Regions from separate parts of the Streptomyces sp. NPDC002156 genome, predicted to be linked through region 3. Evidence: riboswitches for the same ligand, from Rfam matches in the RefSeq annotation. Region 3 holds a riboswitch; each other region holds the start of a gene.

Region 1 (7,630 bases), on a different contig from region 3:
TCGACCGCCTCGCGCAGCTGCGGGCCGCAGTCGCAGCGGGCCGAGCCGAAGACGTCGCCCGTGAGGCACTCGGAGTGCAGCCGGACCAGCGGGGTGGTGCCGGGCGCCGGTTCGCCGAGGACCATCGCCACGTGCTCCAGGCCGTCGGCCAGGCCGTGGAAGGTGACCAGTTCGGTGTCGACGCTGTAGCCGTCGTGGAAGCGCAGCGGCACCCGGACGCGGGAGCGCTGGGTGGCGGCGGGGAAGTCGGGCATGCGGGTCTCCGGGGCGGGTGCGGGGTGCTCACATCTGCTTCAGTTTTGAAGCAGATCCTCACTAGAACGGTGACCCTACCTCATGTTTCAAAGTTAAAGCAATGAGTTTCCGGAGCGGCTCACTCGCCCGAGCCGCACGACGGAGACGACCGGCGAAGCCAGGGGGCCGACTCCGCCCCGTCCCCCTGGAGCGCCCGCTCGACGCCCGCGCAGATCTCCTCCAGCTGGCCCACCTGCTCGGGAGTCAGATGGTCGAAGAGGGACACGCGGACCGTGGCGACATGCCCCGGCGCGGTGCGTTCCAGCACCGCCATGCCCTCGTCGGTCAGCGCGGCGACGGTGCCCCGCTTGTCCCACTTGCAGGCCTCACGCCGTACATGCCCGTCCTTCTCCAGCCGTGCCACCGCATACGTCAGCCGGCTGCGCGTGATCTTCAGCTTCTCGGCGAGATCGGTCATCCGCAGCCGCCGCTCGGGCACCTCGGAGAGGTAGGCCAGGATCGTGTAATAGAGGTGCGGCATCCCGGCGTCCTGCTGGAGCTGCCGGTCGAGCGCGTCCTCCAGAAGCAGGGAGGCCCCGACGTACGCGCGCCACGCGCGCTGCTCCTCGGGGGTGAGCCAGCGGGTCGTCATGCGACCAGTGTAGGTTTGTTTAAACTTTGAACCAACAGGTACTGGAAGACGTACGCGAAGAACCGCTCGAAGAACCGCTCGAAGCACTACTCGAAGAAAGTGCGCCCCATGCCCCTCCCCTACGTCCTGTTGTCCGCCGCCGTCTCCCTCGACGGCCACCTGGACGACACCGGCCCCGATCGGCTGCTGCTCTCCAGCCCCGCCGACTTCGACCGGGTCGACGAGGTACGGGCGTCCAGCGACGCGATCCTCATCGGCGCCGGCACCATCCGCGCCGACAACCCCCGCCTGCTGGTCAACTCGCCCGAGCGGCGGGCCGCACGGGTGGCGGCCGGGAAGCCGGAGTATCCGCTCAAGGTGACCGTCAGCGGCTCGGGGGAGCTGGACCCGGCCGCCAACTTCTGGCACACGGGCGGCGGGAAGGTCGTCTATACGACGGACAAGGGTGCCGAGCGGGCCGGGCGCGCGGGTCTCCCCGCCAGTGTGGACGTCGTCCCCCTGGGCCCGGGACCCCTCGACTGGCGGGCCCTGCTCGAACACCTGTACGACGTTCGCGGTGTGCGGCGTCTCATGGTCGAGGGCGGCGGCACCGTCCACACCCAGCTCCTCCAGCAGGGCCTCGCCGACGAACTCCAGCTCGTCCTCGCGCCCCTCTTCGTCGGCGACCCCGACGCCCCCCGCCTCTTCGGCCCCGGCGCCTACCAGGGCGGCCGGCTCCGGCTCGTGGAGACGCGGCGGATCGAGGACGTCGTGCTCATGCGGTACGAGCCCACCGCGCCCGGCGCCGGCCCGCTCCCCGCCGCCGCCGACCGGCACTGGCTGGCACTGGCGTGCGAACTGGCCGAGCTGTGTCCGCCCTCGCGCACGGCGTTCAGCGTCGGCGCGGTGATCGTGGCCGCCGACGGTACGGAGCTGGCGCGCGGGCACTCCCGGGAGGGCGGCGACCAGGTCGTGCACGCCGAGGAGGCGGCCCTCGCCAAGCTCGACCCGGCCGACCCCCGGCTCCCGACGGCCACCGTCTACAGCAGCCTCGAACCCTGCGCCCGCCGTGCCTCCCGCCCCGCGCCCTGCGCCCGGCTGATCCTCGACGCCGGCGTCCGCCGGGTGGTGACCGCCTGGCGTGAGCCCGACACCTTCGTGGTTGCGGCCGACGGAAACGGCCTGCTCGCGGGGGAGGGTGTCGAGGTCGTCGTCCTCCCCGAGTACGAGGAGCGGGCCAAGGCCCCCAACGCCCACCTGCCCGACTGACGATCAAGCGTGGTGATCAACGTGGTGATGAGGGTCCCGCAGATGGCGTATAGTTGTGTTCAGCGGCGCGGGGTGGAGCAGCTCGGTAGCTCGCTGGGCTCATAACCCAGAGGTCGCAGGTTCAAATCCTGTCCCCGCTACTGAAGGCCCAGGGCCGGAAACCAAGAAATTGGTTTCCGGCCCTGAGTCGTTTCCGGGGCCGTCCTCTTTCTTCGTCCGCCCCACTCTTCTTCTTAGCCCGGTCGGTCCACCCCGCTCGCTCTCCTCGGCCGCTCCCGAAAACCTGGACCGACGGGACGGGTGATCGGCGGGAAGCGGGAGACGAGACGAGTGGCGCGGTCGGGAGAGCCGGGATCGCCGGACGAGGCGGTGGTGGTCTCCCGGGTGCGGACCCTCGTCCGCGTCCTGCCCGCGATCCTGATCGTCGCCGGGATCATCTACGACGTCGCCACCCCGCGCGCCTTCACCGCGGTCCCCTTCTTCACGGCCGCCCCCCTCATCGCGGCCCCGCTCTCCTCGCTGCGCACCACGACGGTCACCGGCGCCGCCGCGCTCCTCGCCGAGTTCCTGGTCCACCTCCGCTTCGGGTTCTCCCTGGACGCCGACACGATCACCGAGACGATCACCGTGGCCACGGTCGCCGTCCTGGCCGTCGTCATCAACCGGGTCGTACGCAGGGGCGACCGCCGCCTCGCCACGGCCCACGAGATCGCCGAGGCCGCGCAACGCGCCGTACTGCCCGAACCGGACGCGCGCATCGGCGGTTTCGAGATCGCCGCCCGGTACGAGGCCGCCCAGGAGGGTGCCTTCATCGGCGGCGACCTGTACGCCGTGCAGGACACCCCGTACGGCCTGCGGCTCGTCCTCGGGGACGTGCGGGGCAAGGGGATGGGGGCCGTGGCGGCCGTCGCCGTCGTCATCGGGGCGTTCCGGGAGGCCGCCGAGCAGGAGGCGACCCTGGAGGCGGTCGCCCAGCGGCTGGAGCGGGCCCTCGCCCGTGAGGGTGCCCGGCGGGGCGGTCTGGAGGCCAGTGAGGGCTTCGCCACCGCCGTACTCGCCGAACTCCCGCACGGCGACGGGACCGTACGCGTCGTCAACCGCGGTCACCCCCCGCCCCTGCTCCTCGACACCGACGGCACCCTGCGCGTCCTCACCCCGGCCGAACCCGCGCTGCCGCTCGGCATGGGCGACCTCGGCGGCGGGCCCGACCGCGCCGAGACGACGCCCTTTCCCGGCGGCGCGATCCTGCTCCTGCACACCGACGGGCTGTCCGAGGCCCGTGACGGGCACGGCGTCTTCTTCGACCCGGCCGACCGGCTCGCGGGCCGGGTCTTCCACGCTCCGGCCACCCTCCTCGCCGCGCTCGCCGACGAGGTGCGCCGGCACTCGGGCGGCGGTACGACGGACGACATGGCGCTGCTCGCCGTACGCCGTCCCATCAGCTCTTGAGGTGCTCAAGTTCGCGAGTTCTCATCAGTTGTCACCAAGGGTGAGTGAACGGTCCCGCTCCGCATAACATCTGACACACAGTCAAAACTCAGCAGTCACTTAGGACACGGTCAACTCGCCCGATTTTCACCGGTGGTGACCCGGAACGTCCTCGGGAAAAGCGTTAACGATCAACGGGAACGGCTTGGAATACGGGGCCCTGGTCTATTAACGTTCGATAACGCAGCGCGGTCGTCCCAGCCGTCACAAGAGTCGGCTCCGTGCGCACGCGCCGAATCCCGCGAGGGAACCGGGGAACCACCAACTTGGGGTGAATCGCTCGTCCACCGCCGTGGCGACACGGCAGGTATACGCGCGTAGGAGACCTTCCTGCTCCGAACCCGTCAGCTAACCCGGTAGGCGAGAAGGAAGGAAAGGAGCACGCCCACGTGGCGTCAAACTCGGCCGCCCCAGAGGCCCCGTTCGTACCGAGTCAGCGCAGCAGCGAGACCGAGGACGGGAAGATCCCGACCTTCGGCTTCGGCAGCCGTCGCACCGACGAGGGCCCCTGGGAGGAGTGGAATCCCAGCGCGGACACCACTCGTCCGGTTCGCGGCCGGCACCGCGTCGGCAAGCAGCGCGGCGGCGGAGGACTCGCCCGCAGCTCCACCGTTCTCGGCGTCGGCGTCATAGCCGCTGTCGGCGGGGCCGGTATGGCCACCGCGCAGACCGGCAAGCCGCCGGTTTCCATCTCCATGCCCGACCTGCCCTCCGTCGGCTCGCCCTTCGCGGGCGACGACGACGCGGACGCCGAGCCCCAGGGCTCCCCCAACGCGCTCAGCAGCGTCGGGGTCACCTCCGAGGAGACCGAGCAGGGCACCAGCGACGCGGGTGAGGCCCTGCGCGCCCGCATCATCCTCCAGGCCGAGCAGCAGAAGGACCAGGCCGAGGCCAAGGTCCAGCAGGCCGCCCAGGACGCCGCCGCGAAGAAGGCCGCCGCCGAGGCCGCCCAGGTGAAGCGCGAGGCCGCCGCGAAGGCCGCCGCCGCGAAGAAGAAGGCCGCCGAGGAAGCCGCAGCCAAGCTGGAGGCCGCGCGGCTCGCCGAGCTGGCCAAGCAGTACACGCTGCCCACCTCCTCGTACACGATCACCTCGACCTTCGGTCAGTCCGGTGCGCTGTGGTCCTCCGGCTACCACACGGGCCTCGACTTCGCTGCTCCCACCGGTACCCCGCTCAAGGCGGTCCACACCGGCACGATCACCGAGGCTGGCTGGAGCGGCTCGTACGGCTACCGCACGATCCTCACCCTCGAGGACGGCACCGAGATCTGGTACGCCCATCAGTCCTCGATCAACGTCAGCGTCGGCCAGAAGGTCAACACGGGTGACGTGATCGGCCGCGTCGGCGCCACCGGCAACGTCACCGGGGCACACCTCCACATGGAGGTCCACACCAGCAGCTCGGACACCGCGGGGATCGACCCGATGGCGTGGCTGCGGAGCATGGGCCTCAACCCGTAAGCCGTACGTTGCTAGATTCCGACTGACTCTGGCTGATTCCGACTGATTCCGGCGTTCACGCGATGTTCGTGAACTGCCGGAATCAGTGCGTCCGGGGCGGGCGTTGACGTTGAGCATGACTGCTACGGCTCTTCGCAAGCTCGGATCATCGGACCTAGAGGTCTTCCCGCTCGCCCTCGGCGGCAACGTCTTCGGCTGGACCGCCGACGAGAAGGCGTCCTTCGAGGTGCTCGACGCCTACGCCGCCGCAGGCGGCAACTTCCTCGACACCGCCGACTCCTACTCGGCCTGGATCGACGGCAACCAGGGCGGCGAGTCCGAGACCATCATCGGCAAGTGGCTGAAGTCGCGCGGCAACCGCGCCGACATCGTCGTCGCGACGAAGGTCAGCCAGCACCCGGATTACGCCGGCCTGTCGGGCGCCAACATCAAGGCCGCCGCCGACGCCTCGCTCCGCCGTCTCGACACCGACCACATCGACCTCTACTTCACGCACTTCGACCGGCCCGAGGTGCCTGTCGAGGAGATCATCGGAGCCCTCGACGAACTCGTGACCGCGGGCAAGGTGCGGCACATCGCCGTCTCCAACATCTCGCCGGAGCGGCTCCAGGACTCCCTGGACTTCTCCGACCGCGAGGGCCTGGCCAAGTACGTGGCCATCCAGCCCCACTACAACCTGGTCTCCCGCGACACGTACGAGGGCGCGCGACAGGACATCGCCTCCCGTACGGGCCTCGCCGCCGTCCCGTACTTCGCGCTGGCCTCCGGCTTCCTCACGGGCAAGTACCGGCCCGGTGCGACGGTCGACGGCGCGCGTGCGGCGGCCGGCGCCGGCAAGCACGGGGAGACGGAACGCGGCCGCAGGATCCTGGCCGCCCTGGACGAGGTCGCCGAGGCCCGCGGGGTGGCCGTCGCCACGGTCGCCCTGGCCTGGCTCACCGCCCAGCCGACGGTCACGGCCCCGATCGCCTCGGCCCGCACGGTGGAGCAACTCCCGCCACTGGTCGCGCTGGCGGAACTGGAACTGACGGAGCCGGAGGTTGCGCGCCTCACGGCGGCTTCGGCTCCGGTTTCGGCTTGAGCGGCGTGTGACGGCTGACGCGTGGCGGCTGACGGCTGGCGGCTGACGCGTGACGCCCGACGGTTGGGGTCTGTCGTATGGGGCGCGGCGGCTTGGGGGCCCTCGTCTGCGGGTGGGGGCGCGGGGCTGGCTGAGTGGCGGGGGTGGGCGTCGGGGTGGTTCCGGCCTGTGGTGGGGCGGGTCTTGACGGTGGGGGCCCGTCCCGTGGGTCGCGTCGGCCTGGGGGTGCGGCGTACCCGGCTGTTGTGTGCGGCTGGGTGCGGCGTGGGGGGGCGTCGGGTGGTTCCGGCCTGTGGTGGGGCGGGTCTTGATGGCGGGGGCCCGCCGCGGGGATCGCGCCGGCCTGGGGGTGCGGCGTACCCGGCGGCTGTGTGCGGCTGGCTGCGCGGTGGGGGAGGGTGTCGGGGTGGCTTCGGCCTGTGGCGGGGCGGGGCCCGTCGTGTGGGGTGGGGCGGCTTGGGGTGCTGTGTATTCGGCGGCTGTGTGCGGCTGAGGGCACGGTAGGGGAGAGCTTCGGGGTGCGCGCTCTGCGGCGGAGCGTGGTCTGTCGCTCGGATCGCGTCGGCCCCCCGTCCGTCGGTCGGGGGTGTGGTGCCTGCGGCCGGCCGCACGGTGGGGACGGTGTCGGTGTCGCCCCGCCCCGTGGCCCGGGTGTGATCCGGGCGGCAGGGTCTAGGAGCGGTACGGGTTGTACGTCGCCGGGTACGGGGTCGTCGGTCCGTACCCCTGCTGGCCGTACGGCTGATGCGTGTACGGCTGCTGGGCGTACGGCTGTTGCCCGTACGTCGGCCAGATGACCGGCGGGGCCACCAGGACCGGAGCCGGGGCGATCGTGCGGGCCGCGTGGTCCAGAGCCGGGCGGGCCACCGCCCTGCGCTCCCACAGTGCGCCCAGCAGCTCCTGCTCCCGGACGACGAAGTCGGCGCGCGCCCGGCCGAGGCGCCCCCGGTGGCGCAGGAACGCCAGCGAGGTGGCGTACGCCTCGTACTGCGCCACCGCACGCGCCGCGGGCCGCCCCAGGTGCCGGCGGGCGTACTCCCGGGCGAGGCGGCGGGCGCGCATCGAGCCGAGGGCGTACGGCTCGGCCGGGGCCAGCCAGCCGGCCTGCGCGTACGCCGGCAACTCGGCGCGCACGGTGCGCAGCTCGCGCTGCCGGGTCCAGATGACCAGCCAGGTCAGCAGCCCGAACGCGGGCACCATGAACGCGGCGTACACCGCGAAGAACCCGTACTGCCCGAAGGACGACGAGCCGTTCCAGAGGGCGTGCATGCTCATCGCGAGCAGCAGTCCCGACAGCGGCAGCAGCACCCGGCGGACGTGCTGGCGCTCGCCCGACAGCGCGGAGATCCCGAAGCCGATGCCGGTGAGGACCGTGAACAGGGGGTGCGCGAACGGCGACATGACGATGCGCACGAAGAAGGTCGCCGCGGTGACCGAGGCGATACCGCTGTCCCCGGTCAGCTGGTC
Region 2 (7,630 bases), on a different contig from region 3:
GCGTGGGACGTGGACGGCTCCGACGAACTCGCCGCCCTCATCAGGGAGTTCGACGTGCCCGCGCGGCCCGAGGAACCGGCACCCGCTCCGGTGCCCGCCACGCCGGGCGACCGCTTCGACTTCCAGGGGATCACCGTCAACGGGCAGTTCGTCGGTGTACAGCACGTCCAGCAGGCGCCGGGTGCCGCTCCTCGGCCCGGGTCGGTGGACTGGCCGCCGGCGGAGAGCATGGCGCCGCTGGCGTACGGGGTGCGGCCCACGCGGCGAGGCAAGGGGCTGCCTCAACTGCCGCCGTACGTCGAACGGGACGCCGATCCGGCGGTCAACTCGGCGGTGGAGACGGCCGCTTCGGAGGGTGGGCTGGTCGTCGTGCAGGGGGACGCGTATGTCGGCAAGTCGCGTACGGCGCTCGCGGCGATGGCCCGAGTGCTCCCCGGCGTACGGGTGTTCGCGCCCGCCCGGCACGAGAACCTGCGAGGGCTGCCCGCCCTGCTGAGAGGCATGCCGGGCGAACGTTGCGCGGTGTGGCTCGACGACCTCGACGGTCACCTCGGAGCCGACGGCCTGGAGCCGAGGCTGCTGGCGCAGTTGGCGGCACAGGGGGTTCCTGTGATCGCGACGATGAGAGAGGACACGTACGACAAGTTCCGCAGGTTGTCCCGGGGGCGGGTGCTCGACCTGGCGCAGATCGTGGAACTGCCCCGGGACTGGAGTCACGGGGAGAGGAAGCGGGCGGGGGCGACCGAGGACCCTCGGCTGACGGATGCTGCCCGCCGGTGCGGGGCCGAGGGCGTGGCTGCCTATCTCGCGGTCGGTCCGATGCTGTGGGAGGAGTGGCAGCGGGCTCGGCGCGCGGACCGGCATCCGCGCGGGTACGCCCTGGTCCGGGCGGCCGTTGATCTGGCTCGGTGCGGACTGCGGGGTCCGCTGCCCAAGGACCTTCTCGTGGAGGCGCACGAGGCGTACGAGGCCGTGGCCGGTCTGGAACGAGAGTCCGTGGACGACGCCCTGGCCTGGGCGGCGGAGAAGCGGGACGGCGTGCTGCGGATGCTGCGGAGAAGCAGCGCGAGCAGGTGGGAGGCGTCCTCCTACCTGGTGGACACCGCGTCCCGGGACGAGGCGCTTCCGGCGGTGGACGGAGCGGTGTGGTGGGTTGCCCTGGGGGCGGCCCGGGCTGATGCGGCGTACGACTCCGAGATGGTCGTGGCGGGGGCGCGGGAGGCGTTTCGGGCGGCGGCCGAGGCGGGGGACGGGCGGGCCATGTTGGATCTGGGACGGCTTGCCGAGAGCTTGGAGGAGAGAGAGGAGGCCGAGGCCTGGTTCCGGCGGGCGGCGGAAGCCGGACTGGTGGGGGCGGCAGGGCGGCTGGGGCAGCTGCTGGTGAAGCGGGGAGACCACAGGGAGGCGGAGCCGTTCCTGGAGACGGCCGCGGAAGCAGGGGACCGTCTGGCGGCGGTACTGCTGGGGAGGTTGCTTGCGGACCGGTCGGAGCAGTGGTTCGAAGCAGGGGGATTGACGGATCCGGTGATGGTGAACCGGGTGCTCCGGCTGGCCGGTTATATCCCTGAGACGTCGGACCGCGACGTGACCGGGGAGAAGGACGGGGCTCCTGTGGGAGAGGACTGGCTTCTCGACATGCCCGGCAGGGCGTGGCTGCGCACCATCCGCTGGGCCAGCGGTAGGCCCCTAGACCCTCCCGATACCGTCACCCAGTGACCAACCAGCCCCCCGCCACACCCCCGACCCCCGCCCCCGAACTCTTCACCTGGGAGTTCGCGACGGATCCCTACCCCGCCTACGCCTGGCTCCGTGAGCACGCGCCCGTGCACCGGACGAAGCTCCCCAGCGGGGTCGAAGCCTGGCTGGTCACCCGTTACGGCGATGCCAAGCAGGCCCTCGCCGACCCCCGGCTCTCCAAGAACCCCGCCCATCACGACGAGCCCACGCAGGCCAAGGGCAAGACCGGTATCCCCGGTGAGCGCGGCGCCAACCTCATGACCCATCTGCTCAACATCGATCCGCCGGATCACACACGACTCCGTCGGCTCGTCGCCAAGGCGTTCACGCCTCGCCGCGTCGCCGAGTTCGCGCCCCGGGTGCAGGAACTCACCGACGACCTCATCGACCGGTTCGCGGCACGCGGCTCCGCCGATCTCATCCACGAGTTCGCCTTCCCGCTGCCCATCTACGCGATCTGCGACCTGCTGGGCGTACCCCGCGAGGACCAGGACGACTTCCGGGACTGGGCCGGGATGATGATCCGGCACGGGGGCGGGCCCCGGGGCGGGGTCGCCCGGTCCGTGAAGAAGATGCGGGGCTATCTCGCCGAGCTGATCCACCGCAAGCGCGAGGCGCTGACCGACGTACCCGAAGCCGGTGAGGATCTGATCTCCGGGCTCATCCGCGCCTCCGACGAGGGCGAGCACCTCACCGAGAACGAGGCCGCAGCCATGGCCTTCATCCTGCTGTTCGCCGGTTTTGAGACCACAGTCAACTTGGTAGGGAATGGGCTGTATGCCCTGCTTACTCACCCTGAGCAGCGTGCGCGCCTCCAGGCCTCCCTTGCCCTCAAGGAATCCGCCCTCCTCGAAACCGGCATCGAGGAACTCCTCCGCTACGACGGCCCCGTCGAGCTGGCCACCTGGCGGTTCGCCACGCAGTCGCTCAGCATCGGTGGGCAGGACATCGCGGTCGGCGATCCCGTCCTTGTCGTACTCGCCGCCGCCGACCGGGACCCGGCGCGGTTCGCCGATCCTGACGTCCTTGATCTTGGCCACCGGGACAATCAACACCTCGGATACGGCCACGGCATCCACTACTGCCTCGGCGCCCCGCTCGCCCGCCTGGAGGGGCGGAGTGCGCTGGCCACCCTCCTCACGCGTCTCCCCGATCTCCAACTTGCCGTGGAGCCGAGCGAGTTGCGATGGCGGGGCGGGCTCATCATGCGTGGACTGCGCACCCTGCCCGTCGAGTTCGCGCCGGTTCGCGAATCGGGGCATACGCCACCAGTGGTGCCGTAGAAGATCACGGGAAGGTGACACTCCCTCAACAATGTGATCTTCACGTGATCTGCGCGGCATTAACTTGTGACAAGTGATCGTCTGTCGATACGTTCGAGCACTAGTGCGACGCACTGGCGGCGTTCGTCGGCATCCGTCGCACCGACCCCCGCTGTCTCGTGAAAGGCACCCGCATGCTCTCCGGGAACGGACGTCACCGTCGCCCCCGTCAGGCCCCGGCTCTGCTTGTCGCGGCCGGCGTGACCGGCTCCGCCCTCGCCATCCCGCTGCTCGCCGCGAGCGGCGCGAGTGCGGCCAGCGGCACCACGTGGGACAGGGTCGCGGAGTGCGAGAGCGGCGGCGCCTGGAGTGCCAACACCGGCAACGGGTTCTACGGCGGGCTCCAGCTGACCCAGGCGGACTGGGAGGCGTACGGCGGTCTCGCGTACGCCCCGAGCGCCGACCAGGCCAGCCGTTCGCAGCAGATCGCCGTCGCCGAGAGCGTGCTCGCCGACCAGGGCGCCGGGGCCTGGGAGGCCTGCGCGCTGCTGTCCGGGCTCGGCAAGGACACTAGTGCGGCCGACGTCGACACGGGCGTGGCCGGGGAGGAGGGCGACGCATCGTCCTCGTCCTCGACGCCGAAGTCGACTTCGACCTCGGCGTCGCCCACGCCCTCCGCCTCGCCCTCGGTCGAGTCCGCCGAGTCCTCGCCCTCCGTCAAGGCGACGACCGACTCGGCCGAGTCGACCCCTTCCTCCTCGGCCCCCTCGTCATCGAGCAAGGAAACCCCACAAGAAACTGACAACTCATCCACTGGTGCGACAAAGGATGAGGAACAGGATAACTCCGGGCAGAGCGCGGAGGGCTCGTACGCGGTCCGTCCCGGCGACACCCTCTGTGGCATCGCCGACTCCCTTGGCGTCGAGGGCGGATGGTCCGAGCTGTACGCCGAGAACCAGGACCTCCTCGGTGCTGACCCGAATCACATCCTCCCCGGTCAGACCCTCGAAGTCGGTGCCTAACCGGGGCAAAAGCAGCCGGAGTTCACGTCCTGCTTCGTGCTGAATGTCCGTTATAAATGCAGTGAGAGATAGGTCTCAGAAGCCCTGATCGTCTTTGTATTTCGGAGGATCACCTGTTTACGGTCGTCAACGCCCGCCACAGTGGGCCCCGCCGGTCGCAACGCCGAATCCTGCCAACGGCCGAACGGGAACAGTCGTCGCTTTCAAGCGCCGTAGGCAGGAGCGGGGGACCCAAGGTAAGTGCCGCACCGGGCAGTTGGCCGGAGCGGCTTGGGGTTAAGTCGTGCGTCCAGTGACTCGGACGTACGGCCGGGCAACTCAACCGGCCCGAACCCGACAGCTCACCTCGCAGGCGTCGGTGAGGGGATCACGCATGCTGTTTTCCGGTAAGGGCAAGCACCGTCGTCCGTCCAAGGCCACCCGCGTCGTCGCCATCGCCGGTGTGACCGGTGCCGCGGTCGCCGCTCCGCTGCTGGCGGCCGGCTCCGCCTCCGCCGCCACCTCCGCCGAGTGGGACACGGTCGCCCAGTGCGAGTCCGGCGGCAACTGGTCCATCAACACCGGCAACGGCTACTACGGCGGTCTGCAGTTCTCCGCCTCGACCTGGGCCGCGTACGGCGGCTCGGCGTACGCCTCCACCGCCGACCAGGCCTCCAAGTCCCAGCAGATAACCATCGCCGAGAAGGTCCTCGCGGGCCAGGGCAAGGGTGCCTGGCCGGTCTGCGGCACGGGCCTGTCGAGCGCCGCCTATGACGGCGGCAGCAGCAGCTCGGACAGCGGCACGAGCACCAGCACCGGTACGAGCGAGACCACCACCCGCTCCACCGACGAGCAGTCGGCCTCCCGTTCGCAGGAGCGGCCCGCCGCGAAGAAGACCGTCACCACCCCGACCGGCAAGAAGGTCGAGAAGGGCGACGGCGAGTACAAGGTCGTCACGGGTGACACCCTGAGCGAGATCGCCGAGGCGCACGACGTCAAGGGCGGCTGGACGAAGCTCTTCCAGCTGAACAAGGACATCATCGACGACGCCGACTTCATCTACCCGGGCCAGCAGCTGCACCTCAGCTGACCCCGGTCACCTGCCCGCCGGCACATCCCCCAAATAACAGTCGGCTCGAAGGTGAACCACAGCGCCCTCACATCCGTGCCCTCCATAGTGAAGGCCTCGTGAGGGTCACCCCCGTCCCCCACGGGGCTCCCCGCTCCGGTGCGTGTTCCCCCGTACGCACCGGAGCGGGGCTTTTTGTTTCCCTGAGGAACAATGTTTACCCTCGGTTCGGTCCATGTTCCGTCCATGGGGTGGTCGGACGGCTGGCCGATCGGCCTCGGCCGGTTAGGCTCATCCCGCAGGGCCGCGAAAAAGCCCCGCGTACCCGCGTCACATCCCAGAAGGAGATGCTCGTGCCGTCCATCGACGTCGTCGTAGCCCGGGAAATCCTCGACTCGCGAGGCAACCCCACCGTCGAGGTCGAGGTCGGCCTCGATGACGGCAGCACCGGTCGTGCCGCCGTCCCGTCCGGCGCCTCCACCGGAGCCTTCGAGGCCATCGAGCTGCGCGACGGTGACCCCAACCGCTACCTCGGCAAGGGTGTCGAGAAGGCCGTCCTCGCCGTCATCGAGCAGATCGGCCCGGAGCTCGTCGGCTACGACGCCACCGAGCAGCGGCTGATCGACCAGGCGATGTTCGACCTGGACGCCACCGACAACAAGGGCTCGCTCGGCGCCAACGCCATCCTCGGCGTCTCCCTCGCCGTCGCCCACGCCGCCTCCGAGGCCAGCGACCTCCCCCTCTTCCGCTACCTGGGCGGCCCGAACGCGCACCTGCTGCCCGTTCCGATGATGAACATCCTCAACGGTGGCTCCCACGCGGACTCCAACGTGGACATCCAGGAGTTCATGATCGCCCCGATCGGCGCGGAGTCCTTCTCCGAGGCGCTGCGCTGGGGTGCGGAGATCTACCACACCCTCAAGAAGGTGCTGAAGACCAAGGGCCTGTCCACCGGTCTCGGCGACGAGGGCGGCTTCGCCCCGAACCTGGAGTCCAACCGCGCCGCGCTCGACCTCATCATCGAGGCCATCAAGCAGGCCGGCTACGTCCCCGGTGAGCAGATCGGTCTCGCGCTCGACGTCGCCGCGTCCGAGTTCTACAAGGACGGCAAGTACGAGTTCGAGGGCAAGTCCCGCACGGCCGCCGAGATGACCGAGTACTACGAAGAGCTCGTCTCCGCGTACCCGCTCATCTCCATCGAGGACCCGCTGTACGAGGACGACTGGGACGGCTGGAAGACCATCACCGACAAGCTGGGCGACAAGGTCCAGATCGTCGGCGACGACCTCTTCGTCACCAACCCGGAGCGCCTCGCCCGTGGCATCGAGGAGGGCTCGGCCAACGCCCTGCTCGTCAAGGTCAACCAGATCGGCTCGCTCACCGAGACCCTGGACGCCGTCGAGCTGGCCCAGCGCAACGGCTTCAAGTGCATGATGTCCCACCGCTCCGGCGAGACCGAGGACGTCACCATCGCCGACCTCGCCGTCGCCGTGAACTGCGGCCAGATCAAGACCGGCGCCCCGGCCCGCTCGGACCGCGTCGCCAAGTACAACCAGCTGCTGCGCATCGAGGAGATCCTCGACGACGCGGCGGTGTACGCCGGTCGCAGCGCCTTCCCCCGCTTCAAGGGCTGAGCGGCAGCTGTAGAGGTAGAGGTAGCTGTAGCGGCTTAGGCAGCGTCGTACGTACGTCCCCGTACCCGGTCCCGTACCGTGTGCGGGGACGTACGTACGTACAAGCGCAGCTGTTCGGGGAGGCGGGACGACATGGCAGTGAAGGACCGGGACCGGTTCTCCACCGCGACCAGGATCAAGCTGCTCGGCGAGCAGACGGCGGCCCGCGTCTACCGTTCCCAGACCAAGCGCCAGGCCCGCCGCTCCCGCCTGACCGGCCGGGCGGCCCTGCTCGCCCTGGTCCTGTGCTCGCTGATCGTGGCCCTCGCCTACCCGATAAGGCAGTACGTCTCCCAGCGCGCCGACATCGCCGAGCTGGAACGCGAACGCGACCAGGCCAGGCAGCGGGTCGAGCAGCTCCGCGACCAGAAGGCACGCTGGCAGGACGACGCGTACGCGGAGCAGCAGATCCGGCAGCGGCTGCACTATGTGCTGCCGGGCGAGACCGGGTACGTCGTGATCGACCCGGACGCGGCGAAGCAGTCGCGCGCCGACCTGGGCGCGGCCGACCGGCCCTGGTACGCGAACGTCTGGGACGGCGTGGACAAGGCCGACCGGTCCGGCGGCCGGGCCGACGCCGTGAACCAGTGAAGTGAACTGACTAGAGAGATACACGTACAGGCATGCAAACGCCCCCGCCTCCCACCCCGCGCACCGAGCCCACCGACGCGGACGTCGAGGCCTTCAAGCAGCAGCTGGGCCGCCCGCCTCGCGGGCTGCGCGCGATCGCGCACCGCTGTCCCTGCGGTCAGCCGGACGTCGTGGAGACGGCTCCGCGGCTGCCGGACGGCACGCCCTTCCCGACGACGTACTACCTGACGTGTCCGCGGGCCGCCTCGGCGATCGGCACGCTGGAGGCGAACGGCGTGATGAAGGAGATGACGGAAC
Region 3 (7,630 bases):
GGACTGTGAGACACGTTGGCCGGCGTTGATCTGGGCGTAGGTGGTGCGGGGCAGGGAGATGCCCGCGGAGCGGTAGGCGGCCTGCATGAGGCCCGAGCAGTCGAAGGCGTCCGGGCCGGTGGCGCCCCACACATAGGGGCTGCCGAGCTTCTGGTAGGCGTAGGAAACGGCTGCAGCCGCACGGGAGTTGGGTGCCTCGGCGACTCCGGAGGTCCCGGACGCCCCAGTGGCGTCGGTGGCTCCCGCCGCCCCCAGCTCGTCCCGAGCGCTCCCCGACGACCGCGAAGCATGCGCCCCGCCCCAGCTGCCACTGCCGCCGTCCGCCGCGGCGAGGCGGGCACGTTCCTCCGTGCTGAGGCGGGACAGCAGCTGGCGGGCCTCGCCCAGCTTTCCGGTCACCGTCTTCTTGTGGCGGTTCAGCTCGGCCTGGCGTGACTTGAGGGTGGTCAGCTCGACGTGGGCGGCTCCGCGCAGCTGCTCGATCTCCCGCAGCTGCCGGCGTACGCGGGTCACGTCCGAAGCCTGTCTGCTGTCCGCCCGTTCGGCGAGGGCGGCGCCGGCGAGATAGCCGTCGGGGTCGTCGGAGAGGGCGAGTTGCAGTGCGGGGTCGAGTCCGCCGGAGCGGTACTGCGCCGCGGCCATCGAACCCAGCGCCTCCCGCGCCGAGTTGAGCCGGTCCTCCTTGCGGGCCGCCTCGTCCCGCAGGTTCCCCAGCCGCCGCTCCGCCCGCTCGGCCCTCTCCTTCGCGCCGTTGTACTTCTCGGTGGCGACCTCCGCCTCCTCGTACAGCTTGTTCACCTTGGCCTCGACCTGGGCCTGGGTGAGCTGTGGCTCGGCGTACCCGATGCCGTCGAAGCCGGTCGCCGTCGCCGCGCCCGCGAGGGCGATCGTGGCGGCGGTGCGGGCCGTATTGCCGTTGAGCGAGCGCTGTCGGGGCTTGCGGTGCGCTGCCACCGGGGCGTCACGTCCTTTCGTACGACCGCCACTGCGTCGACCGCCGGAAGGCTGCCTGGGAAGCGGACCCAGGAGGGCGGTTGCGCGTCCGGCGGCGGCCCGCACAGGGGGAACGGTCCGCCGCCGGACTTTCTCGGCGGTGGTGTCCGACTGCCGCCCCTGGCCCGGGCGGCGGTGGGGAGCCGGTCACCTGGTGGAGGACGCTAAACCGGAGTGTGACGTGGGGGTAACGCCATGTACGGAACTGGCGTGAGCCGACCACCGGGTGACCGCATCCGACCGTGATCGCGCTCCGGCGCCGCCGACTTCACGCAGACGGCTGACCGATGAGGAGGTTTGGGAGGCACGTGGCGATTACACGGTGCTATGGGGTGCATATATGCGAGGTCTTGGGGTGTCGTGCGAGGCACGCCGGATGCCCTGCGAACGCCCTTCACCCCAGCCCGGTGTCATGCGGCGCGGGAGCCTCTGATTAGGCTCCGGGCTCATGGACGTACTCATCCATCTCTTCGTCGGCCTGCACATCATCGGCATCGCCTCGCTGCTGGGCGGGTTCCTCACCCAGATGAAGGCGATGGGGCAGGGCACGGCCCGCTTCGTGCCGGCGATGCTGCACGGCGCGTTCACCATGCTGGTCACCGGCGTCGCCCTGGTGGGCCTCAACCAGGCCGACGACCAGACGGTGAACAACGTCAAGATCGGCGTGAAGCTGGCCCTGCTGATCGTGATCCTCGGCCTCGTCTACGTGAAGCGGGACGACGAGACCGTGGACAAGCGGCTGTTCGGCCTGGTGGGTCTGTTCACGACGGCGAACATCTTCATCGCGGTGCTCTGGACCTGATGAGAGCCGCCCGACCTGCCCGTCAGGCCGGGCGCACCACGCTGTGGATCGCCGACTCGCCGTCGTAGAAGATCGATTCCTCACGGACGTACGCACCCGGCTTCGGGGCGTGGATCATCATGCCGTTGCCGATGTAGAGGCCGACGTGGCTGATGTCGTCGTAGAAGAAGACCAGGTCGCCGGGTTGGATGTCGGAGAGGGAGACCGTCGTGCCCGCGTTCACCTGGTCGTAGGTGGTGCGCGGGAGGGTGACTCCGGCGGCCTTCCAGGCGGCCTGGGTGAGGCCGGAGCAGTCGTACGAGTCCGGGCCCGTCGCGCCCCAGACGTACGGCTTGCCGACCTGTGCGCGTGCGAAGGTGAGGGCCTTCTCGGCCTTGGCGGCGTACGAGGAGTCGGTGACCGTTGTCGTCGACGTGTCGGAGGAGGTGCTGCCCGTCGGCTGCTGGGCCGCCGCGGCCGCCGCCGCTTCCTGCTGGCGCTGCTGCTCCGCCGCCTGCTGCTGACGGGCGAGTTCCTGCGCCTGACGGCGGGCCTCCGCCTGCTTCTCCCGCTCGATCGCCGCTAGCCGTAGCTTCTCCTCGGCGGTGAGGCGGGAGAGGAGCTGGCGGGCCTGTGCGAGCTTCGTCTGGACGGTGGTCTTGGTCGTCTGCAGGTCGTCCTGGGACTCCGTGAGCGATTCGAGGCTCGCGGTGGCCTCCTGGCGCATCTGCGTCGTCTCGGCCTGCTCCGTGATGTACTCGTCGACCGCGTCCTTCTGGCGGGCGGTCAGCCGGTCCATCAGCTGGTTCTGGTCGAAGTAGTCCTGCGGGTCGTCCGCGAGCAGGAACGTCGCCGTGTCGGGGGCGGCCGACCCGGTGCGGTACTGGGCCGCGGCGAAGGAACCGAGCTCCTCGCGCGCGTCGTTGAGCTTCTGGGTGCGCTGGGCCACGTCGTCCATCAGGGTGTCGACGCGCTTGCGCTGCTTGGAGGTCTTCTCCTTGGCGGCGTTGTACTTGTCGGTGGCCGACTCGGCCTGGCGGTAGAGGTCGCCGACCTTCGCCTCGACCTCCTCCATGCTCGGCTTGTCGTCGGCCGAGGGCGCCGGGGGAGTGGCGGGCTCCGTGGGCGCGGCGTTGGCGGTCTGGGACAGCAGGGCGACGGAGGTCAGGGCCGCCGTGGCGAAGGCGGGGGTCCGTATGCCTGCTACGCGCGTCCCCGTAGGACGCGACTTGCGGTGCGACGACGCCAAGGGAGGCGACTCCTTCCACGTACCGCCTACCGGGTTAGCTGTCGGGTTCGGGCGGGTGGTTCGGAAGGGTTGCCCTACGGTCCTTGCCCTGGACGGCAGTCGGACCGATTCACCCCAAGTTTTCGGTGGGTCCCCGGCTCCTGCCGCACAGGGCGGCACGATCGGACTCGGCGGAGGCCGCGCGGCCCGGCGATGTTCGCCGGTGGGGGTCGAGCGGCCTGGAGGGCACGCTAACCAATTCGTGTGGCCCCTGTGAAGGTTGATGACCGCTATGCCCGATACGTTTTTGTGACCTCAACCTTAAACACGGGTCACCGGAGTCGATCTGGAGGAATGTGTGACGTTAGGTCCGCAATTGACGTGTTCATCCCGATCAGCGATCCGCTGTCCGGACAGGACGGAGGATGTTTTCGGGGTGGCGGCCGGTTGTCAGTGGGGGAGCCTAGACTCGGAGAGCGATGAGCAGCCTCTTTGACGACAGCTTCCTGGCGGACCTCCAGGGCCCTCGTGCCCATGAGGAGGAGCCCCCGCCGCCCGAGGACGAGCATGTGCCGGAGCCCGTTCCGGACGACCTGTTCGGCGGGCAGTTCGACGCGCCGCCGGACCGGGACGCGTACTACCGCGACGGCGCCCCACGCCCCGTGGTGGACCCGGCCGCGCTCCTGGACGGGTTGAACGAGAACCAGCGCGCGGCCGTCGTGCACGCCGACACCCCCCTGCTCATCGTGGCGGGCGCAGGCTCCGGCAAGACACGTGTACTCACGCACCGCATCGCGTATCTGCTCGGCGAGCGGGGCGTCCACCCCGGCCAGATCCTCGCGATCACCTTCACCAACAAGGCCGCAGGCGAGATGAAGGAGCGCGTCGAGCAGCTCGTCGGCCCGCGCGCGAACGCGATGTGGGTGATGACGTTCCACAGCGCGTGCGTACGGATCCTCCGGCGGGAGAGCAAGCGGCTCGGCTTCACGTCCTCCTTCTCGATCTACGACGCGGCCGACAGCAAGCGCCTGATGGCGCTCGTCTGCCGCGACCTGGACCTGGACCCCAAGCGCTTCCCGCCCAAGTCCTTCAGCGCGAAGATCTCCAACCTGAAGAACGAGCTGATCGACGAGGAGGACTTCGCCGCCCAGGCGAGCGACGGTTTCGAGAAGACCCTCGCCCAGGCGTACGCGATGTACCAGTCGCGGCTGCGCGAGGCCAACGCGCTCGACTTCGACGACCTGATCATGACGACGGTCAACCTGCTGCGCGCCTTCCCGGACGTCGCCGAGCACTACCGCCGCCGCTTCCGGCACGTACTCGTCGACGAGTACCAGGACACCAACCACGCCCAGTACGCGCTCGTACGGGAACTCGTCGGCACCGCCGAGCACCCGGTGGACGTACCGCCCAGCGAGCACGACCTGCGCCCCGCCGAGCTGTGTGTCGTGGGTGACGCCGACCAGTCGATCTACGCCTTCCGGGGCGCGACGATCCGCAACATCCTCCAGTTCGAGGAGGACTACGCGGACGCGACGACGATCCTGCTCGAACAGAACTACCGTTCCACGCAGACGATCCTGAGCGCCGCCAACGCCGTCATCGAGCGCAACGAGTCCCGCCGCCCCAAGAACCTGTGGACCAACGCGGGTGCGGGCGCGCAGATCACCGGCTACGTCGCCGACACCGAGCACGACGAGGCACAGTTCGTCGCCGAGGAGATAGACCGACTGACGGACGCGGGCGACGCGAAGGCGGGCGATGTCGCCGTCTTCTACCGGACCAACGCCCAGTCCCGTGTCTTCGAGGAGATCTTCATCCGCGTCGGCCTGCCCTACAAGGTCGTCGGCGGCGTCCGCTTCTACGAGCGCAAGGAGGTCCGGGACGTCCTGGCCTACCTGCGTGTCCTCGCCAACCCGGAGGACTCGGTGCCGATGCGGCGGATCCTCAACGTCCCCAAGCGGGGTATCGGGGAGCGTGCCGAGGCGATGATCGACGCGCTGTCGCAGCGCGAGAAGATCAGCTTCCCGGCGGCGCTGCGGCGGGTGGACGAGGCGTACGGGATGGCGTCGCGTTCGACCAACGCGGTCAAGAAGTTCAACACGCTGATGGAGGACCTCCGTACGATCGTCGAGTCCGGCGCGGGCCCGGCGACCGTCCTCGAAGCGGTGCTCGAACGCACGGGCTATCTCGCCGAGTTGCAGGCGTCCACCGACCCGCAGGACGAGACCCGGATCGAGAACCTCCAGGAACTCGCGGCGGTGGCCCTGGAATTCGAGCAGGAGTCCGCGCAGGCGGATGATTCCCAACAGCCCGCCGAGGGCGAGGCGGCGGCCCCGGTCGGGCTCGCCGCGTTCCTGGAGCGGGTCGCCCTGGTCGCCGACTCCGACCAGATCCCCGACGAGGACGACGACGGCTCCGGCGTCATCACCCTGATGACCCTGCACACCGCCAAGGGCCTCGAGTTCCCTGTGGTGTTCCTGACCGGCATGGAGGACGGCGTCTTCCCGCACATGCGTGCCCTCGGCCAGGTCAAGGAACTGGAGGAGGAGCGGCGGCTCGCGTACGTCGGCATCACGCGCGCGCGTGAACGGCTGTATCTGACCCGGTCGTCGCTGCGCAGTGCGTGGGGGCAGCCCTCGTACAACCCGCCCTCGCGGTTCCTGGAGGAGATCCCGACGACGCATCTGGAGTGGAAGCGCACGGGCGGGATGGCTCCGGCGTCGTCCTCGGGCCCCGTCTCCGGGGTGGCGTCCTCGCTGTCGTCCTCGCGCTCGCGCTCCGCGGCCTCGGGGGCGTCGGGCTTCGCCACGCGGCGGGGTGGTGCGGAGAAGCCGGTTGTCGCGCTGGCGGTGGGGGATCGGGTCACGCACGACCAGTTCGGTCTGGGGACCGTGGTGGGTGTGAAGGGGACCGGTTCGAACGCGGAGGCGACGGTGGACTTCGGTGAGGAGAAGCCGAAGCGGTTGCTGTTGCGGTATGCGCCGGTGGAGAAGCTTTAGCGCTCCGCTCGGGCGCGGTTTATTCGCCTGCGGGCCGGTGGGGGCTTGTCGCGCAGTTCCCCGCGCCCCTGAGCGCCCCTGGCGGGGCATCAGGTGCGCGGCTGCCGGTTACGTCGGGTCCAGGCCGTGGCTGCGGAGCCACGGGAGGGGGTCGATTGCTGAGCCGCCTGCCGGGCGGACCTCGAAGTGGAGGTGTGGGCCGGTCGAGTTGCCGGAGTTTCCGGAGTACGCGATGGCGTCGCCGGCCTTGACCGTCGTACCGGACGCGACCTGGTAGCTGGAGAGGTGGCAGTACCACGTCTCCGTGCCGTCCTTGTCGGTCACGATCATCATGTTGCCGTACGCGCTGTTCCACTGCGTGCGGACGGTGCCGTCGGTCGCGGCCATGACCGTCGTGCCGTACGAGACCGGGAAGTCGATTCCGGTGTGCACGGACATCCAGTTGATGCCGGCCTGGCCGAAGTAGGCGCTGAGGCCCTTCTGCGCGACGGGCAGGGCGTACTTGGGGCGCAGGCGCTCCTTGCGGGCCGCCTCCGCCGCCGCTGCCTTCTTGTCGGCGAGCTGCTGGGCCTTGAGGTCGATGCGTTCCTGCGTCCGGCTGGCCCGGTCGGCGAAGTCGTCGGCGCCCGCGGAGAGGCTCTCCAGCTGGGAGTCCAGCTTGTTGTTCGCGGTGGACGGCTTCACGGCGACGCCGTCCGAGGCCGACGCCGTCGTGTTCTGCTCGTCGTCGCTCATGCCGCCCACGGAGGCGGCGGCGATGCCCGCGACGCCCATCACACAGGCGGACGGAACGGCGACGGTCAGCAGGGCGGAACGTTTGGCCGGGGTACGACGCCGGGACCGGCCCGCGTTGCGCGCCGCCGTACGGGACGCCGCGCGCCCGCCGGTGGGTGCAGTGCTCGGGGCGGTCTCTTCCTGGCCGTCGAGCAGCGGTGTCTCGGCGGGCAGTTCGCCGTCGGCGACGAGGTCCGACTCGTCGTGGGCGAGAGCGTGCTGGTCGTACTCCGGTACGTCCGGCACGTCCGCGATCTGCTCGAACATCGCGGTGGCCTGCTGGTCGTACTCGTGCTCACGCTCGTGGTCGTACTCGGCGGACGTGCCGCTCGGGCCGCTGTCCGAGTTCCACTGCGTGGCGTCGTACACACCGGTGTCGGAGACCTGTGTGCCCCACGCCCACTGCTGGGTCTGGTCGGCTTGGCCGGCCTGTTCGGGCTGGAGCCAGGCGTTCGCGTCCCACTGGCCACTGGTTTCGGCGCCCGGGGGCGGCGACTGGGCGGGGATGTCGGCGAGCTGCTGGTAGCCGGGCGCCCAGGTGGTGGTGTCGTACGCCCCGGTGTCGTAGGCGGCGTGGTGCTGGGCCGCGTACGGGTCGTAGTTCAGGGTGTGGTGACTGCCGGTGGACCACTGGGAGTTGTCGTACGAACCGGTGGTGTCGTCGGCCGGCATGTTGCCGAAGAGCGGGTCGGCGGCAAAAGTGCCGGTGCCGGTACCCGTGCCCATACCCGCGTCAAAACCGTTGGCGAAGGTGGGGTCGTACGTGGTGAAGTCACCGAAAGGGACTTCCTGGGTGCCGTACGACGCGTAATGCGCTGTCGCGGCATCGGAAGCCGGAGCCGGGGTGGTCAT
Region 4 (7,630 bases), on a different contig from region 3:
GCGCCTCTCGACCCGCGTCGGCTGATGGAGTTTCTCGACAGCCGGCCCGCAGGGCTCTACCGCATCAAGGGGTACGTCGACTTCGGGCCGCACGACCCGCGCAACCGGTACGCCGTGCACGCCGTCGGGCCGTTCCTGCGGTTCTATCCCGAGCCCTGGGCCGACGGCGAGGACCGGCTCAGCCGGCTCGTCCTCATCGGGTCCGGCATCGGACTGCCCGCCCTCGGCAAGGAGTTGGAGGCCTGTATGGACGACGCCCCACATGCCGACGAACACAGCATGTGGGGCGTCCTGAGATACGTACAGGAGTCGAGCCCGGAAGGCTCCGAAGAGATCGGCTGACCTGCGCCGGGCCCGTCTACAGCGGGCCCGTCACCACGCCCACCGTCTTCGGCAGCGACACGCCCGAGCCGTCGCGGCGCGGGTCCATCTCGGGGAGTTCCGCCGGCATGCCGTTCTTCTGGGACGCGCGCGCCGGTGCCGGGCCCGCCCAGGCCACGGACAGACAGTCCTCGCCCTTCAGGAACCGCTGGCAGCGGACACCGCCGGTGGCGCGGCCCTTGCGCGGGTACTGGTCGAACGGGGTCAGCTTCGCCGTCGTCTGCACCGAGTCGTCCAGCGTGCCGCGCGAGCCCGCGACCGTGAAGACGACCGCGTCCACCGCCGGGTCCACCGCCGTGAACGAGATCACCTTGGCGCCGTCCGTCAGCTTGATGCCGGCCATACCGCCGGCCGGGCGGCCCTGGGGACGGACATGGGCGGCCTGGAAACGCAGCAACTGGGCGTCGTCCGTGATGAAGACCAGGTCCTCCTCGCCCGTACGCAGCTCGGCGGCGCCGACGATCCGGTCGCCCTCCTTGAGCGTGATGACCTCCAACTCCTCCTTGTTGGAGGGATAGTCGGGGACCACCCGCTTGACGACGCCCTGTTCTGTGCCGATCGCGAGGCCCGGGGACGACTCGTCGAGCGTCGTCAGACAGACCACCTTCTCGCCGTCCTCCAGGGAGAGGAACTCCGACAGGGGGGCGCCGCCCGAGAGGTTGGGCGCCGACATCGTGTCGGGGAGCTGGGGCAGGTCGATGACGTTGATGCGCAGCAGGCGGCCGGCCGACGTCACCGCGCCCACCTCGCCCCGCGCCGTCGCCGGGACCGCGGAGACGATCAGGTCGTGCTTCGTCCGTCGGCCGTCCTCGTCCGCCGGGAACGGCTCGCCGTTCGCCGTACGCGCCAGCAGGTCCGTCGAGGACAGCAGCACCCGGCACGGGTCGTCGGCCACCTGGAGCGGAACCGCGGCGGCGGTGGCGGCACCGGCCGACTCCAGCAGGACCGTACGCCGGTCGGTGCCGAACTTCTTGGCCACCGAGGCCAGTTCGGTCGAGACCAGCTTGCGGAGTTCTGCGTCCGACTCCAGGATCCGGGTCAGCTCCGCGATCTCGGCGGCCAGCCGGTCCTTCTCGGACTCCAGCTCGATGCGGTCGAACCGGGTCAGCCGGCGCAGCGGGGTGTCCAGGATGTACTGCGTCTGGATCTCGGACAGGCCGAAGCGCTCCATCAGGCGTTCCTTCGCCTGTGCGGAGTTGTCGCTGGAGCGGATCAGCCGGATGACCTCGTCGATGTCCACCAGCGCGGTGAGCAGGCCCTCGACCAGGTGCAGCCGGTCGCGGCGCTTGCCGCGACGGAACTCCGAGCGCCGCCGCACGACCTCGAAGCGGTGGTCGAGATAGACCTCCAGGAGTTCCTTGAGGCCGAGCGTTAGGGGCTGGCCGTCCACCAGCGCCACGTTGTTGATGCCGAAGGACTCCTCCATCGGCGTCAGCTTGTAGAGCTGTTCCAGGACGGCTTCCGGCACGAAGCCGTTCTTGATCTCGATGACCAGACGCAGGCCGTGGTTGCGGTCGGTGAGGTCCTTGACGTCGGCGATGCCCTGGAGCTTCTTCGCGCCGACCAGGTCCTTGATCTTGGCGATCACCTTCTCCGGGCCGACGGTGAAGGGCAGTTCGGTGACGACCAGGCCCATGCGTCGCGGCGTCACGTTCTCCACCGACACCGTGGCGCGGATCTTGAACGTGCCGCGGCCCGTCTCGTACGCGTCCCTGATGCCGGCGAGGCCGACGATCCGGCCGCCGGTGGGCAGGTCGGGGCCCGGGACGTGCCGCATCAGGGTGTCGAGGTCCGCGTTCGGATAGCGGATCAGGTGCCGGGCGGCCGAGATGACCTCGCCCAGGTTGTGCGGCGGCATGTTCGTGGCCATACCGACCGCGATACCCGACGCGCCGTTCACCAGCAGGTTCGGGAAGGCGGCGGGCAGCGCCACCGGTTCCTGCTCCTGGCCGTCGTAGTTCGGCGCGAAGTCGACCGTGTCCTCTTCGATCGACTCCGTCATCAGGGACGTCGCGTCGGCCATCCGGGCCTCGGTGTACCGCATGGCGGCCGGCGGGTCGTCGTTGCCCAGCGAACCGAAGTTGCCATGGCCGTCGACCAGCGGCACACGCATGGAGAAGGGCTGGGCGAGCCGCACCAGGGCGTCGTAGATCGACGAGTCGCCGTGCGGGTGCAGCTTACCCATGACCTCGCCGACGACACGGGCGCACTTCACATAGCCGCGGTCGGGGCGCAGGCCCATCTCGTTCATCTGGTAGACGATGCGACGGTGCACGGGTTTGAGGCCGTCACGGGCGTCGGGGAGGGCTCGGGAGTAGATGACCGAGTACGCGTACTCGAGGAAGGAGCCCTGCATCTCGTCGACGACGTCGATGTCGAGGATCCGCTCCTCGAAGTCATCGGGCGGCGGGGTCTTCGTGCTGCGGCGGGCCATCGCTGCCGGCTCCTTCTGTTTCCTGGTCGTTCGCTTACGGGGTGCTTGAGTCGGTGTCTTGCTGGGACGTGAACGGGATCTGACGCGGACCATTGTGGACTGCCGCACTGACAACGCGGACCAAGGCCCGTCCCTGCGGCGGTGTTGGGCGGTGGGCGCCGTTGCTGAAACGTACCGCCCCGACGCTGCGGAATCTCGCTGTCGGCGTACGTCCGCCGGGAACTTCGCCAGCACTCCGCACGCTTGCATACAGTGGCAGGACCGGCAGGAAATCAGCGGTTGCAACAACCGCATCCGCGATCGAAGGGACGTACATGCCCATGGGTCACACGGCCACAGCCGAGGCAGGCTCCGGCGGCCTGACAGCGACAGAGCACCGCCTCGCCAACGGGCTGCGCGTGGTGCTCTCCGAGGACCACCTGACCCCGGTCGCGGCGGTGTGCCTCTGGTACGACGTCGGGTCACGCCACGAAGTCAAGGGCCGTACGGGCCTGGCTCACCTTTTCGAGCACCTGATGTTCCAGGGCTCGGGCCAGGTGAAGGGCAACGGCCACTTCGAACTGGTCCAGGGCGCGGGCGGCTCGCTCAACGGCACCACCAGCTTCGAGCGCACCAACTACTTCGAGACCATGCCCACCCACCAGCTGGAGCTCGCCCTCTGGCTGGAGGCCGACCGCATGGGCTCGCTGCTCGCGGCCCTCGACGACGAGTCCATGGAGAACCAGCGGGACGTCGTCAAGAACGAACGCCGGCAGCGCTACGACAACGTCCCCTACGGGACGGCGTTCGAGAAGCTGACCGCCCTCGCCTACCCGGAGGGCCACCCCTACCACCACACGCCGATCGGCTCGATGGCGGACCTGGACGCGGCGACCCTGGAGGACGCCCGCGCCTTCTTCCGCACGTACTACGCGCCCAACAACGCCGTCCTGTCGGTCGTCGGGGACATCGACCCCGAGGAGACGCTCGCCTGGGTCGAGAAGTACTTCGGCTCCATCGCCGGGCACGACGGCAAGCCCGCGCCGCGCTCCGGCGCCCTCCCCGACGTCATCGGCGAGCAGCTGCGCGAGGTCGTCGTCGAAGAGGTCCCCGCGCGCGCGTTGATGGCCGCCTACCGCCTCCCGGAGGACGGCACGCGCGCGTGCGACGCGGCCGACCTGGCGCTCACCGTCCTCGGCGGCGGCGAGTCCTCCCGCCTCTACAACCGGCTCGTACGGCGGGACCGTACGGCGGTGGCGGCCGGCTTCGGCCTGCTGCGGCTGGCCGGAGCGCCCTCCCTGGGCTGGCTGGACGTGAAGACCTCCGCGGACGTCGAGGTGCCGGTCATCGAGGCCGCCGTCGACGAGGAGCTCGCGCGGTTCGCCGCCGAGGGCCCCACGGCCGAGGAAATGGAGCGCGCCCAGGCCCAGTTGGAGCGCGAGTGGCTGGACCGCCTCGGCACGGTCGCGGGCCGCGCCGACGAACTGTGCCGCTTCGCCGTGCTGTTCGGCGACCCGCAGCTCGCGCTGACCGCCGTCCAGCGCGTACTGGAGGTGACCGCCGAGGAGGTCCAGCAGGCCGCCAAGGACCGGCTGCGCCCCGACAACCGCGCGGTGCTCGTCTACGAGCCGGTCGCCGGAGAGACCGCCGAGGACGCGGATCCCCCCGAGGACCCCGAGGCCGAGGCCACGGTCGAAGCCGGCGACAAGGACGAGGAGGCGGCCAAGTGACCGAGCTCACCACGATGAAGTTCCACCCCCAGCCCCAGGCGGGCGAAGCCAGGCCCTGGGCCTTCCCGGCCCCCGGACGCGGCACGCTCGACAACGGCCTGACCGTTCTGCGCTGCCACCGCCCCGGCCAGCAGATCGTCGCCGTCGAGGTGCTCGTCGACGCTCCTCTGGAGGCCGAGCCGGCCGGTCTCGACGGCGTGGCCACGATCATGGCCCGGGCCTTCTCCGAAGGCACCGACAAGCACTCCGCCGAGGAGTTCGCCGCCGAACTGGAGCGCTGCGGCGCCACCCTCGACGCGCACGCCGACCACCCCTGCGTCCGCCTCAGCCTCGAAGTCCCCGTGTCGCGGCTCCCCAAGGCGCTCGGCCTGCTGGCCGACGCCCTCAGGGCACCCGCGTTCGCGGACAGCGAGATCGAGCGGCTGGTGCGCAACCGGCTCGACGAGATCCCGCACGAGACGGCCAACCCGGCCCGCCGCTCCGCCAAGCAGCTCTACAAGGAGCTGTTCCCGGAGACCTCGCGCATGTCCCGGCCGCGCCAGGGCACCGAGGAGACGGTCGCGAAGATCGACTCCGCGGCCGTACGCGCCTTCTACGAGAGGCACGTCCGCCCCGCCACGGCCACCGCCGTGGTCGTCGGCGACCTCACCGGCGTCGACCTGGACGCGCTGCTCGGCGAGACCCTGGGGGCCTGGACCGGCTCGACGGCCCAGCCGCGGCCCGTGCCGCCGGTGACCGCCGACGACACCGGCCGCGTCGTCATCGTGGACCGCCCGGGCGCCGTACAGACCCAGCTGCTCATCGGCCGCATCGGCGCCGACCGGCACGACCGTGTCTGGGCCGCCCAGGTCCTCGGCACGTACTGCCTCGGCGGCACCCTCACCTCCCGCCTGGACCGCGTCCTGCGCGAGGAGAAGGGCTACACCTACGGTGTGCGGGCGTTCGGCCAGGTCCTGCGCTCGGCCCCGGACGGCACGGGCGCCGCGCTGCTCGCCATCAGCGGCTCCGTCGACACACCGAACACCGGTCCCGCCCTGGAGGACCTCTGGAAGGTGCTGCGCACACTCGCGGCCGAGGGGCTCACCGACGCCGAGCGCGATGTCGCGGTGCAGAACCTGGTGGGTGTCGCCCCGCTCAAGTACGAGACGGCGGCGGCCGTGGCGAGCACGCTGGCCGACCAGGTCGAGCAGCACCTGCCCGACGACTACCAGGCCACGCTGTACCGGCAGCTCGCCGCCACCGGCACCGTGGAGGCCACCGCGGCGGCCGTGAACGCCTTCCCGGTGGACCGGCTGGTGACGGTCCTCGTCGGTGACGCGGCGACGATCGAGGAGCCCGTCAGGGCCCTCGGCATCGGCGAAGTGAGCGTCGTACCCGCCGAGTAGCGGCACCGTGATGCACGACAGGGGCCCGGTGACGGAAGCGTCACCGGGCCCCTCTTGTCCATATTGATGGGCAAGTTGCCCGTATTGATGGAGAGGTTGACCGTCTGACCTGTGGCATGCGCTACAAAACCCGTGATCGGTTTGTTGATTGAAAGTTACGCGGCTTAGCGTCGGTCCGGCTGTCCGTCACGCACTACGCCGCAGCCGCGGCACCCGGACAGTCATCGCCGAGTCCCCACATGGCGCGAGCCAGGGGAGCCGGGGACCCACACTGTGCAGTCCCTGGGGTGAATCGGACGCCCGCGCGCCCAGCGAGGGGGTCCGTAGGAGACCTTCCTGCTCCGAACCCGTCAGCTAACCCGGTAGGCGAGAAGGAAGGAAAGGACCAGCCACTACATGGCGTTCACCCGCGCCACCGGGAAGCACCGTCGTCCCAGCCGCCCCAGTCTCGTCACCCGTACGACCGTCCGCGCGGCCGGAGTCGCGGCCCTCGCCACCACCGGCGTCGTCGGCACCCTCGCCGCCCCGGCGCTCGCCGGGGAGTCCGCCGTCGAGCAGACCGGCCTCACCCCGGTGATCTCCATCGGCGAGACGCTCGCCGACCAGATCGACGCGCAGGCCGCGGCCCAGGAGCAGGCCGCAGAGAAGGCCGCCGCCGAGAAGCGGGCCGTCGCAGCCGAGAAACGCGCCCTGGCCGCCGCGAAGAAGGAGGCGGAGGAGCGGGCCAAGGAGGCACGCGAGACGGAGGCCCGCGCCGCCCGCGAGGCCGAGCGCAAGCGCCTCAACACCTTCGTCGCCCCGATCTCCGGCTCGTACATCTCGACCGGCTACAAGGCGGGCGGCGCCGTCTGGTCCTCCGGCAGCCACACCGGCATCGACTTCCACGCATCGTCCGGCACCACCGTCCACTCGGTGGGCTCCGGCACCGTCGTCGAGGCGGGCTGGGGCGGCGCCTACGGCAACAACATCGTGATCAAGATGATTGATGGTACGTACACTCAGTACGGTCATCTGTCGTCCATCAACGTGTCCGTCGGTCAGACGGTCACCCCGGGCCAGCAGATAGGTCTCTCCGGGGCCACCGGCAACGTCACCGGTGCGCACCTCCACTTCGAGGCCCGCACGACCGCGGAGTACGGCTCGGACATGGACCCCGTCGCCTACCTCCGCTCGCACGGTGTGAACGTCTGACAGCCACGCGCATCTCTTGTCGTCGCCCCGGCTCCCCGAGCCGGGGCTTTCGGCGTTTCCGGCGGCCCTGTGTCCAAAAAATATCCCTGGATTCCGGCCCGCCGTCGGAAATTCCGGTTCTCTGCAATAGAGTCACTGAACACACGTCAATCGTCGACGTTTCACGGGGATTAAAGCGGAGGTCGGACATGCGTATTCCGGCGCACTCGGTATGCACGGCGATCCGGGACGACATCGTCGCCGGTGTCTACGAGCGCGGCAGCCGGCTCACCGAGGAACTGCTCGCGCGCCGGTACGGCGTCTCGCGCGTCCCCGTCCGCGAGGCCCTGCGCACCCTGGAGGCCGAGGGCTTCGTGGTGACCCGGCGGCACGCGGGCGCGTGCGTCGCGGAACCGACCGAGCAGGAGGCCTCCGACCTGCTGGAGATGCGCATGCTCCTGGAGCCGCTGGGTGCCTCCCGGGCCGCCCAGCGACGCACCGAGGCCCATCTGAAAGTGCTGCGCGGCCTGGTCAGGCTGGGGCAGGAGCGG

What was found. Region 3 has a riboswitch for cyclic di-AMP ahead of ACWCRB_RS23805 (NlpC/P60 family protein). Riboswitches for the same ligand answer to the same signal wherever they lie in the genome.
Region 1: linked by a shared signal. The riboswitch ahead of ACWCRB_RS42545 (M23 family metallopeptidase) and the one ahead of ACWCRB_RS23805 (NlpC/P60 family protein) in region 3 are both predicted to bind cyclic di-AMP.
Region 2: linked by a shared signal. The riboswitch ahead of ACWCRB_RS38700 (transglycosylase family protein) and the one ahead of ACWCRB_RS23805 (NlpC/P60 family protein) in region 3 are both predicted to bind cyclic di-AMP.
Region 4: linked by a shared signal. The riboswitch ahead of ACWCRB_RS06930 (M23 family metallopeptidase) and the one ahead of ACWCRB_RS23805 (NlpC/P60 family protein) in region 3 are both predicted to bind cyclic di-AMP.

The regions. Positions count from the first base shown of each region.
Region 1 is NZ_JBSFDA010000189.1:3,768-11,397, forward strand. Features, by position in the region: gene ACWCRB_RS42520 (GTP cyclohydrolase II) at 1-254, opposite strand, end outside; gene ACWCRB_RS42525 (MarR family winged helix-turn-helix transcriptional regulator) at 374-886, opposite strand; gene ACWCRB_RS42530 (dihydrofolate reductase family protein) at 995-2,134, shown strand; tRNA gene ACWCRB_RS42535 (tRNA-Met) at 2,201-2,274, shown strand; gene ACWCRB_RS42540 (PP2C family protein-serine/threonine phosphatase) at 2,465-3,583, shown strand; cyclic di-AMP (ydaO/yuaA leader) riboswitch at 3,843-4,000, shown strand; gene ACWCRB_RS42545 (M23 family metallopeptidase) at 4,012-5,082, shown strand; gene ACWCRB_RS42550 (aldo/keto reductase) at 5,198-6,163, shown strand; gene ACWCRB_RS42555 (PrsW family glutamic-type intramembrane protease) at 6,836-7,630, opposite strand, start outside.
Region 2 is NZ_JBSFDA010000150.1:347-7,976, reverse strand. Features, by position in the region: gene ACWCRB_RS38715 (hypothetical protein) at 1-1,716, shown strand, start outside; gene ACWCRB_RS38710 (cytochrome P450 family protein) at 1,713-3,020, shown strand; gene ACWCRB_RS38705 (transglycosylase family protein) at 3,194-4,021, shown strand; cyclic di-AMP (ydaO/yuaA leader) riboswitch at 4,220-4,391, shown strand; gene ACWCRB_RS38700 (transglycosylase family protein) at 4,395-5,090, shown strand; gene eno (phosphopyruvate hydratase) at 5,423-6,703, shown strand; gene ACWCRB_RS38690 (FtsB family cell division protein) at 6,836-7,333, shown strand; gene ACWCRB_RS38685 (DUF501 domain-containing protein) at 7,366-7,630, shown strand, end outside.
Region 3 is NZ_JBSFDA010000059.1:45,411-53,040, forward strand. Features, by position in the region: gene ACWCRB_RS23795 (NlpC/P60 family protein) at 1-954, opposite strand, end outside; gene ACWCRB_RS23800 (hypothetical protein) at 1,442-1,795, shown strand; gene ACWCRB_RS23805 (NlpC/P60 family protein) at 1,818-3,023, opposite strand; cyclic di-AMP (ydaO/yuaA leader) riboswitch at 3,032-3,206, opposite strand; gene pcrA (DNA helicase PcrA) at 3,482-6,004, shown strand; gene ACWCRB_RS23815 (M23 family metallopeptidase) at 6,113-7,630, opposite strand, start outside.
Region 4 is NZ_JBSFDA010000009.1:111,033-118,662, forward strand. Features, by position in the region: gene ACWCRB_RS06910 (CobW family GTP-binding protein) at 1-342, shown strand, start outside; gene ACWCRB_RS06915 (DNA gyrase/topoisomerase IV subunit A) at 359-2,815, opposite strand; gene ACWCRB_RS06920 (M16 family metallopeptidase) at 3,130-4,524, shown strand; gene ACWCRB_RS06925 (M16 family metallopeptidase) at 4,521-5,909, shown strand; cyclic di-AMP (ydaO/yuaA leader) riboswitch at 6,125-6,292, shown strand; gene ACWCRB_RS06930 (M23 family metallopeptidase) at 6,306-7,100, shown strand; gene ACWCRB_RS06935 (GntR family transcriptional regulator) at 7,289-7,630, shown strand, end outside.